3 regions of the Ensifer sp. ENS03 genome follow, and region 3 is predicted to be linked to each of the others. Evidence: predicted binding sites of a transcription regulator. Region 3 holds the regulator's gene; each other region holds the start of a gene.
The links. The regulator LexA, encoded in region 3, represses DNA repair genes until DNA is damaged. The targets are predictions, from matches to a motif close to TGTTCNNNNTGTGTTCNG.

Region 1 (3,273 bases), on a different contig from region 3:
ATCTCGCGGGCGCCGTCGTCGGTCATGCCGAGGCCCATCAGCCGGGCGCCACGCCGGACGATCGATTCCAGCTCTTCGACCGTGTAGAAATTGAGCCGCACCGGAATGCCGAAACGGTCGCGAAGCGGCGTCGTCAGAAGCCCGAGGCGGGTGGTTGCCGCCACCAGCGTGAACTTCGAAAGGTCGATCTTCACCGACCGCGCCGCCGGGCCTTCGCCGATGATGAGGTCGAGCTGGAAGTCCTCCATCGCAGGATAGAGGATTTCCTCGACGGCCGGATTGAGCCGGTGGATTTCGTCGATGAAGAGCACGTCGCGCTCTTCGAGATTGGTGAGCAGGGCCGCGAGATCGCCGGCCTTGGCGATCACAGGGCCGGAAGTCGAGCGGAAATTGACGCCGAGCTCCTTGGCCATGATCTGCGCCAGCGTCGTCTTGCCGAGACCGGGAGGGCCGACGAAGAGCACGTGGTCCAGCGCCTCGCCGCGGTTTTTCGCCGCCTCGATGAAGATCTTCAGGTTGGCGCGCGCTTCCGCCTGGCCGGTGAAGTCATCCAGCGTCTGCGGGCGCATGGTCGCATCGAGGTCTTCACCGCGCTTTTCCGGCGTTATCAGGCGTGCGGAGTCAGTCATGCGTTCGTTCCATTCGGTCGGGCAGCTCAGCGCTGCAACCCGTCATCATGCCGGGCACGATGCGTTCTGCCTTCTGTGCCCAGCCAAGGCAAGCGTTCATCGCGCCAGTTCTTTCAGGCCAAGGCGAATGAGCTTGGCGCTGTCGCCGCCTTCGCCGCCGTTCTTCAAGGCCGCCGCAACGGCATTGGCCGCCTGGTCGCGCGAGTAGCCGAGATTGGTGAGCGCCGAAACCGCATCGGAAACCGGCGCGGAGGCGACGCCTTCGCCAAGCTCCTGCTTGAGGCCGATCGAGGCCGACATCTCGCCGGCGAAGGACGGCGCCTTGTTCTTCAGTTCCGTGACGATGCGCACCGCCACCTTGGGCCCGACACCGGGCGCACGGGAGACGGAGGTCTTGTCCTGCAGCGCGATCGCATTGGCCAATTCCCCCGGCGTCAGGGTGGAAAGCACGGCCAGCGCCACTTTCGAGCCGACCCCCTGCACGCTCTGCAACAGCCGGAACCATTCCCGCTCCAGCGCCGTCAGGAAGCCGAACAGCTTCAACTGGTCTTCGCGCACATACGTCTCGATGAAGAGCACCGCCGCCTCGCCCGCCGATCCGAGCCTGGACAGCGTGCGCGCCGAACAAAAGGCAACGTAGCCGACGCCATGCACATCGAGCACGACGTGATCCTCGGCGATCTCGTCGATGGTACCCTTCAATTTGCCGATCATGTGGCGTCTCTCGCGGTGGGTTCTGGATGGTCATCGGACCATCGGAAATTATCGTGTCGGGCGCAACTACGCCATCAATGCGGCAAGCCGGCTCGTCACCGATTGCCGGTTGTGGGCATGGCAGATAGCGATCGCCAGTGCGTCCGCCGCATCGTTGCCCTTGAACTCGGCCTTCGGCATCAGAACCTTCAGCATCATGTGGATCTGCTGCTTCTCGCCATGGCCGACACCGATCACCGCCTTCTTGACCGCGTTCGGCGCATATTCGGCGACCCTGAGGCCTGCGCGTGCCGGCACCAGCATGGCGATGCCGCGCGCCTGGCCGAGTTTCAGCGTCGCTGTCGCGTCCTTGTTGACGAAGGTCTGCTCCACCGCCGCCTCGTGTGGCTGATAGCTGTGCACCACCTCGGCAAGGCCGTCATGCAGCTGGCAAAGTCTGGAGGCGAGGTCCATGTCACCATCCGACGTCACCGTGCCCGAGGCGACGAAACGCAACGAATTGCCGAGCGTCTCGATGATGCCCCAGCCGGTACGACGGAGCCCCGGATCGATGCCGATGATGCGAATCGTGGTCTGCATGAATTTCACCCTATGATGTCAGTCCGGACGCTGCCAGCAAAAAGTGAACAAAACAAAAACATACGCACAGTTGAGGCGCGGCCTCAGGTTTTCTTCGGCACCGGCCTTGGATTGAGGAAAATTGAGCTTACATAGCCTTGCATCAATTTCTCTCAATAAAGGCCTTTGCCATGGCGACTTTCTCCGTCCTCGATCTTTCCCCGATCACTGAAGGCGGCAGCGTCGCCCAATCGCTGGAGAATTCGCGTCGTCTGGCCCAGGCGGCCGAGGAGAACGGCTACACCCGCTTCTGGCTGGCCGAACATCACGGCATGAAGGGCATCGCCAGTGCGGCGACCTCGATCGTGATCTCGCACGTGGCGGCAGCGACGAAGACGATCCGTGTCGGCTCCGGCGGCATCATGCTGCCGAACCACTCGCCGCTTGTCATCGCCGAACAGTTCGGAACGCTCGCCGCCCTCTACCCCGGCCGCATCGACCTCGGCCTCGGCCGTGCGCCCGGAACCGACATGCGCACCGCCCAGGCCCTCCGACGCAACATGGAGGCGAGCGGCAACAACTTCCCGAACGACGTCGTCGAACTGCAGGCACTGCTCGGCCCCGTCGCCGAGGACCAGAAGATCATCGCCGTGCCCGGCGCCGACACCAATGTGCCGATCTGGCTGCTCGGCTCAAGCCATTTCAGCGCCCATCTCGCCGGCATGCTCGGCCTGCCCTTCGCCTTCGCCTCGCATTTCGCGCCGGACATGCTGCTCTCGGCGCTGGAGATCTACCGCGAGCGCTTTACCCCCTCCGAGACCCTTGCCAAGCCGCAGGTGATGGTCGGCGTCATGGGGGTTGCCGCCGATACGGACGAGGAGGCGAACTACCTCTTCACCTCCATGCAGCAATCCTTCGTGGCCCTGCGCCGCAACGCGCGCGGGCAGTTTCCGCCGCCGGTCCAGTCGATGGATGGGCTCTGGAGCTATGACGAGAAGATCTTCGTCGACCATTCGATGATGTATGCGGTGGTCGGAGGGCCAGAGACGATCCGGCGCAAGATCGGGGCGTTCCTCGAGCAGACAAAGGCCGACGAACTGATCATCTCCATGCCGATCTTCGACATGCAGGCGCGGCTGAATTCGCTTCGCCTCTTCGCCGACGCCCAGCGCGATCTCGCCAAGGCGGCGTAAAGCCGGCCGATCAGATTGCCCCGAAAGCGGGTGCGATCTCTTCCAGATTGGCAAAGAACCGATCCGGCCCGAGCCCTTGCAGGAAGACCGGGTCGGCATAGCCCCAGGCAACCGCACCGGCCGCCACGCCCGCCTTTCGCGCCGCATCGATATCGCGCGCCTCGTCGCCGATCGCCAGG
Region 2 (3,273 bases), on a different contig from region 3:
GCCGTCATATTCGACGGTCAGCTTGAACCGCGGCATCAGCCGACCCTCGTGCCGGGCGCAACCGGCGTTCCGCGCAGGAAGTCGGCCGCACCCAACGCCTTGCCGCCGGCGCGCTGCAGGCGGGTGAGCCGAACGGCGCCCTCGGCGCAGGCAATCGTCAGATTATCGTCGAGCACCGTGCCGGCCTCGGCCTCGCCGGAAGCGGGCTCCGAGTTCAGAACCTTGATGCGCTCCGGCCTGCCGGCGATCTCAAGTTCGAACCAGGCGCCCGGAAATGGCGACAGGCCGCGGATATGGTCGTGGACCTCGCGGGCGGGACGGGCGAAATCGATGCGGGTTTCCGTTTTGCTGATCTTCTGGGCGTAGACGACGCCGTCCTCGGCCTGGACCGTCAGCGGCAGATCGTCGGCCTCGAGTTTTGCCATCGCTTCTCGCATCAGACTGGCGCCGACCTGCATCAGGCGATCGTGCAATTCTCCCCCGGTCATCGTCTCGCCGATCTGAACCGTCTTGGTGAGGGCGACCGGGCCGGTATCGAGCCCCTTTTCCATCTTCATCACCATCATGCCGGTCTCATGATCGCCGGCCATGATCGCGCGCTGGATTGGGGCTGCACCGCGCCAGCGCGGCAGCAGCGAGGCGTGGCCGTTGTAGCAGCCGAGCTTGGTGCCGGTGAGGATGGCCTCGGGCAGAAGCAGGCCATAGGCGACGACGACGGCGACGTCGGCGTCGAAATCACGGAAGGTCTGGCGGTCCGCCTCGTCCTTGAAGTTGACCGGCGTCAGCACCGGAATGCCCAGAAGCTCGGCCGCCTGATGCACCGGCGATTTCTGCAGATCGAGCCCGCGGCGGCCACCCGGCCGCGGTGGCTGGGTGTAGACGGCGACGATCTGATGACCGGCCTCGGCAAGTGCCGCCAGTGTCGGCACCGAAAATTCCGGTGTGCCCATGAAGATGATGCGAAGCGACAAGGCGGTAACTCCGTCCTTTCAGATCACTTCATGCGGGGAAACGGCGAAATGATCTCATTCTCTAAAAACAGGACAATTCCAGGAAAGCCGTTTCACGCTCTTCCTGGAATGTTCAATGGGTTCCCGCCTTCAAAATTTCGCGTGATCTTCCGCGATCGAAGGCTCAGATCGCCTTTGCGCCGCGCGTCTTGGCAGCCTTGGTGAACTTGCGGATCACCATGTCGCGCTTGAGCTTGGAGATGTGGTCGATGAACAAAACGCCGTTCAGGTGGTCGATCTCGTGCTGCAGGCAGGTGGCGAGCAGGCCTTCGGCCTCGATCGTCTGTTCCTTGCCGTCGCGGTCGAGGTGCTTGACGGTGATGACGGCGGGGCGCTCGACCTCGGCGTAGTAGTCCGGAATCGACAGGCAGCCTTCCTCGTAAACCGAATAGGTGTCGGACGAAGCGACGATCTCGGGGTTGATGAAGACAAGCGGCGTCTTCTCGTCGCCCTCTTTCGAAACGTCGAGCACTAGCATGCGCCTGGCGACGCCGACCTGGATCGCGGCAAGGCCGATGCCGGGGGCATCGTACATGGTTTCGAGCATGTCATCGGCCAGACGGCGGACGTCCGCGTCGACGGTTTCGATCGGCGTTGAAACCTGGCGAAGCACAGGATCGGGAAGGATGATAAGCGGCTTGATGGTCATGATGCTCCCATAGCCGATCTTTCCATCGACGCGCAAGGAAATTGCCTTGCCACCTGCGGCACCCGCTCGTCCCTCGTCGGGCGTTAACCGCCGCGCACATATGTTCTTGTTTTGATCTACACTTCGCGAGAGAATCTGTTAGGTTTGGCGCATGGAACCCGCGCCCCTTCCCTTCGCCCAACCGTTGTTTTTCATCGGCACCCTGCCGATTACCCTGGGCCATCTGGCGATTGCCGCCGGCCTTGTGCTGGCTGTTGCCGGCCTGATGGCGCTCTCGCGCCGGCGCAATCCCCGCGACGACGAGCGGCAGGAACAGATGGCAATGCTGCTGGCAGCACAGACGGAGATGCAAGGGCGGGTCGCGGCCATGGCCGAGGTGTTCGGCGCCCGGCAGGCGGAGCTCAACCAGACGCTCAGCCAGCGCATCGACGGCATGACCCATCGCATCGGCGCCTCGATCAGCGAGCAGACCAAGGCGACACACGAGAACCTGCGCCGGCTGCAGGAGCGCCTCGCGGTCATCGACACGGCCCAGAACAACATCCAGTCGCTCGCCAAGGACATGGCCGGACTTCAGGCGATTCTATCGAACAAGCAGACGCGCGGCGCCTTCGGCCAGTCGCGCATGGAAGCGATTATCGCCGACGGGCTGCCGATGGGTGCCTTCGAATTTCAGGCGACGCTGTCGAACGGGGTGCGGCCCGACTGCACCATCCGCATGCCGAACGGCCAGCCGCCGCTGGTCATCGACGCCAAATTTCCGCTCGAAGCCTGGAACGCGATGCGGGATGCTCCGACCCCGGAGCGGCGCCAGCAGATCGCCCAACTCTTTCGCCGCGACATGGAAACGCACGTGCGCGACATCGCCGGCAAGTACCTGATCCCAGGTGAAACGCAGGACACCGCCTTCCTCTTCGTACCCTCGGAATCGATCTTTGCGGAGATCCACGAGCATTTCGAAGCGATCGTGCAAAAGGCGCATCGCCAGCGGATCGTCATCGTCTCGCCCTCCCTGCTGCTGTTGTCGATCCAGGTGATCCAGGCGATCCTCAAGGATGCGCGCATGCGCGAGCAGGCGCACCTGATCCAGGGCGAAGTCGCGCGGCTGATGGAGGATCTCGGCCGTCTCGACGAGCGCGTGCGCAAGCTGCAGGGCCATTTCGCCATGAGCCAGAAGGATGTCGAGGACATCCTCGTTTCCTCCAGCAAGCTCACCCGCCGCGGGGCCAAGATCGAGGCCCTAGAGCTGCAAGCGGAAGGCGGCACACGGGACGCGGACGAACCACGTGCCGCGGTCGACAATCGGGTCGGGCAATTGCGCCTGCGGGTGGTTGACGAGGACTGAGGCTGTCGGGCACTCTCCGGCCCAATTCGCAAAGCCGACAGGATAGTTTCACATGATTACTGTTTTTGGGTCCATCAACATGGATCTGATCGCCACCACCGCGCGCCTTCCGAAGCCCGGCGAAACCGTCGCCGGCACCAGCTTCTCGACCGCCGCCGGCGGCAAGGGCGCAAACCAGGCGCTGGCCGCACGGCGTGCCGGCGCGACGGTGCAGATGGCAGGCGCGGTAGGAAAGGACAGCTTTGCCGACGGCGCGCTCGAACTGTTGA
Region 3 (3,273 bases):
CGCCGATGTCGATGCACCGCGAATCCGCCAGGCAAGCTGCGACAAGGAGCGTTCGCGCGGCTTCTACGCCAAGCAGCGCCTGCGCGAATTGCTGAATGCTGGCGACTTCAGGCTGATCTCGGCGGGAGGGCGATCAGATGCCAAGGCCGGCGAGAAACTGCGCCTGGTCACACGCGGTGACCAATCTCTTGGACGTGTACTCGTTTCCGAGGGGCTCGTGCGGCCGTGGGAAGGGCGCCCGACGCCCTGGTGCTGAGATCAGCTGGGAGACGATCGGCGGACATCGTCGATCGTTCTGTGGAAAGTATCCGTCCTGCAATTCGACGGCGCGTTTTTCAGAAAATGCCTCTTGCGGTTTTTCTGCAATCATTCTAAATCCGCGCCAACGCTTGGTTATCCGAGCTGTGAGGCCTCGTGGCGGAGTGGTGACGCAGAGGACTGCAAATCCTTGTACCCCGGTTCAATTCCGGGCGAGGCCTCCAATAATCTCACCTCGTTAAATTTGGTTTGGCGTTCTGCCTTAGGGCAGCGCGGTAAAATTCGCGACCCCACGTCCGCGCAAGCCACGTCTCCTATGCCTCCGTCGGATCTTATCGCTTCGGTGAATTCGGTAGAGGGGGAACGATGACTCCGCTGAGATCAACCGCATCGGTAGCGTCCGTCAACATTAAGAACGGAGGCAATGGCATCAATGAAAAAGAGACTGATCCTGACGGCGTTGGCGTGTTTTGCGGCGACCGCTATGGAGGCGCGCGCGGACGACCTGGTTTTCCAGCTGAAGAACAACACCGGCGCGGTACTGACGAATTTCTATACGTCGCCGGTCGGCGTCAATGAATGGGAAGACGATGTTTTCGGTCGGCAGGTCCTGAACCCCGGCGAGAGCATGGAGATCACCATATCCGACGGGCGGGACGTCTGCAAATACGACATGCGATTCGAATTCGAGGAAGGCTCGGCCCTCGATACGACCGAGGACACGCAGGATCTCTGCGAACTCGGCGAATACACGATCCACGAATAAGCGATCTGGATTTCAGGTCGCCTTAAATGGAAAGAGCCTCGCCACTTTCTGTGGCGAGGCTCTTTTGATTCGGCGTTCTGCCTGGAATTCAATGGTAGCGGCGGATCAGCCCGACGAGCTTGCCCTGGATCTTCACGCGATCCGGTCCGAAAATGCGCGTCTCGTAGGCGGGGTTGGCCGCTTCGAGTGCAATCGACGCGCCCTTGCGACGGAAGCGCTTCAGCGTCGCTTCCTCGTCGTCCACGAGCGCCACGATGATGTCGCCGGGATTGGCCGAGTTGCCGTTGCGGATGATCACCGTGTCGCCATCGAAGATGCCGGCCTCGATCATCGAATCGCCCTTTACTTCGAGGGCGTAATGCTCGCCGCTGCCGATCATGTCGAGCGGAACGGTAATGTCATGGGTGTTGTTCTGGATCGCCGAGATCGGCACGCCGGCAGCGATGCGCCCCATCACCGGGACGGAAACAGACGTGCTTTCGGCGACCGGCGCCGGCTTCGGCGTGGCAGGAGCGGCGGCCGGCGGCTTTCCGAGGCTGCCCTCGATCACGCTCGGCGAGAAGCCTCTGCGCGGCTGTTGCTGGCCGGCGGCGTAGGCTTCCGGAAGCTTGATGACTTCGAGCGCGCGCGCCCGGTTCGGCAACCGGCGAATGAACCCGCGCTCTTCGAGCGCCGTGATCAAACGGTGAATGCCGGACTTCGACGCCAGGTCGAGCGCGTCCTTCATTTCATCGAAAGACGGCGGTACGCCCGACTCCTTCATGCGTTCGTGGATGAACAGAAGCAATTCCTGTTGCTTGCGGGTCAGCATGGCACGTCGCTCCAGAGGCGTGAAACAAATCAAGAACAGACACTATCTGTTCCATATGTGTTCCGCAAGTGCCTAAAATTCCGTGAATTCAGGCAATTGGCTGCTTCTGTGGGGGGCGATTGGTCACTTTTGCGGGAGCGGGGCGGTTTTCGGCGACGGTTGCGTCCCAAAACAGCGCCGGGCAGGCCGGTCGCGCGCGTGATTCGAACGAATCGCGGCTCTCTTCGCGGAGAGACTTAAGTCGCTTGCGAGGCCGAGCAGGCGTCTTCGAACTCCTTCACCGTTTCGGCGCTGTTGTCTTCCGGAAGCACTGCGTCGGCCGCATCGGTCGCAACGGGCGTATCGCCGTCATAAACGAAGGACTGGATGTAGAACGCGAGCGCGCCCTTCCAAACATTGCGTCCATCGATCTGATGGCACGGCACGGCCCGTTCGAAATCGGTCTGGAGTTCATCCACCGTCGCGGCACTGAGCTTGACGTCAGGCATATTGGGCGATGCGACTATCGAAGCGAGAAGCAGGGCGGCAAGCACGGTGATCGTCCACTTGATGAAGGGGTGGGACTACGGGGTGGTAAACGATGTGAACCGCGCTTTCGTTCCGAAGTCCAGCAAGCATGGCGATCACTCTGCCTTGTTCAACAGCTCTTTGCCCGCAGGCTGTGGCTGATTTGCGCCAGCCGCTCCATCTCAACCTCGTCTCGGCCGTTCTTTATGGACCGGCGCGGAGAATGCATCGGAGCTGCCAGCTTTCGCATCGGGCCTGGGGCGCGCAAAAATCCCTGCGGGGAAGGGCCTTCACCGTCTCGACAGGCCTCTAAAAAAAGATAACTTTGCGTGGAAAGTGGGGTGGTTGCATGCATAGATTGTCGTTGGTGGTGCTCGGCCTGTTGCTCACGGCTGGAGCGGCGTCTGCTGAAGAAGGGCGTTCGAATATCTGGAAACGGATCAACGCCTGGACGGTGGGATCCGATCCTTCCCTGGGAGGCTCGTGTTACGCGGCGACGAGCTATGACGCCGGCGCTATCCTTCGTATCGGCTTTTATCCGCGGGGATCGACGAACCTGGCGTTTCTTTCGATCGGCAATGCCGAATGGAAATCCATCGAGCCGCAGCGGGAATACGATGTTGCCTTGCAGCTCGACCGTGGTCGTCAGTGGCCGGCCGTTGCGTTCGGTGTTGATCTGACCGGAGCCAAGGCCCTTGTCGTCAACTTTTCCAACACCGACTTCTTTACCGAATTCGTTCGCAAAAACACCTTGGCGCTGGCCTTCGAGGGGCGCGTCGTCGCGAGCCTCAGCCTGCGTGATTCGATGAAGGCGGTAAGCGAGATGTTCAAGTGCCAGGAGGCGGTGAGCGCCTTGATCCCGAATGGCGGTCAGGGAGCGGCGAACGATCCCTTTGCGGGCGCCGGTGGCAATGCGCCGAACAACGATCCC

Region 1: the regulator LexA is predicted to act here: its motif matches at 1,966-1,983, upstream of ruvC (crossover junction endodeoxyribonuclease RuvC).
Region 2: the regulator LexA is predicted to act here: its motif matches at 1,761-1,778, upstream of IB263_RS01855 (DNA recombination protein RmuC).

The regions. Positions count from the first base shown of each region.
Region 1 covers NZ_JACVAV010000005.1:168,281-171,553, forward strand. Annotated here, with positions in the region: gene ruvB (Holliday junction branch migration DNA helicase RuvB) at 1-629, opposite strand, end outside; gene ruvA (Holliday junction branch migration protein RuvA) at 726-1,343, opposite strand; gene ruvC (crossover junction endodeoxyribonuclease RuvC) at 1,410-1,922, opposite strand; gene IB263_RS19275 (LLM class flavin-dependent oxidoreductase) at 2,093-3,094, shown strand; gene IB263_RS19280 (HAD hydrolase-like protein) at 3,105-3,273, opposite strand, start outside.
Region 2 covers NZ_JACVAV010000001.1:361,953-365,225, reverse strand. Annotated here, with positions in the region: gene truA (tRNA pseudouridine(38-40) synthase TruA) at 1-36, opposite strand, end outside; gene fmt (methionyl-tRNA formyltransferase) at 36-971, opposite strand; gene def (peptide deformylase) at 1,135-1,659, opposite strand; gene IB263_RS01855 (DNA recombination protein RmuC) at 1,811-3,004, shown strand; gene IB263_RS01850 (ribokinase) at 3,057-3,273, shown strand, end outside.
Region 3 covers NZ_JACVAV010000007.1:54,149-57,421, reverse strand. Annotated here, with positions in the region: gene IB263_RS22455 (thermonuclease family protein) at 1-256, shown strand, start outside; tRNA gene IB263_RS22450 (tRNA-Cys) at 409-482, shown strand; gene IB263_RS22445 (hypothetical protein) at 683-1,024, shown strand; gene lexA (transcriptional repressor LexA) at 1,113-1,835, opposite strand; gene IB263_RS22435 (hypothetical protein) at 2,072-2,368, opposite strand; gene IB263_RS22430 (hypothetical protein) at 2,707-3,273, shown strand, end outside.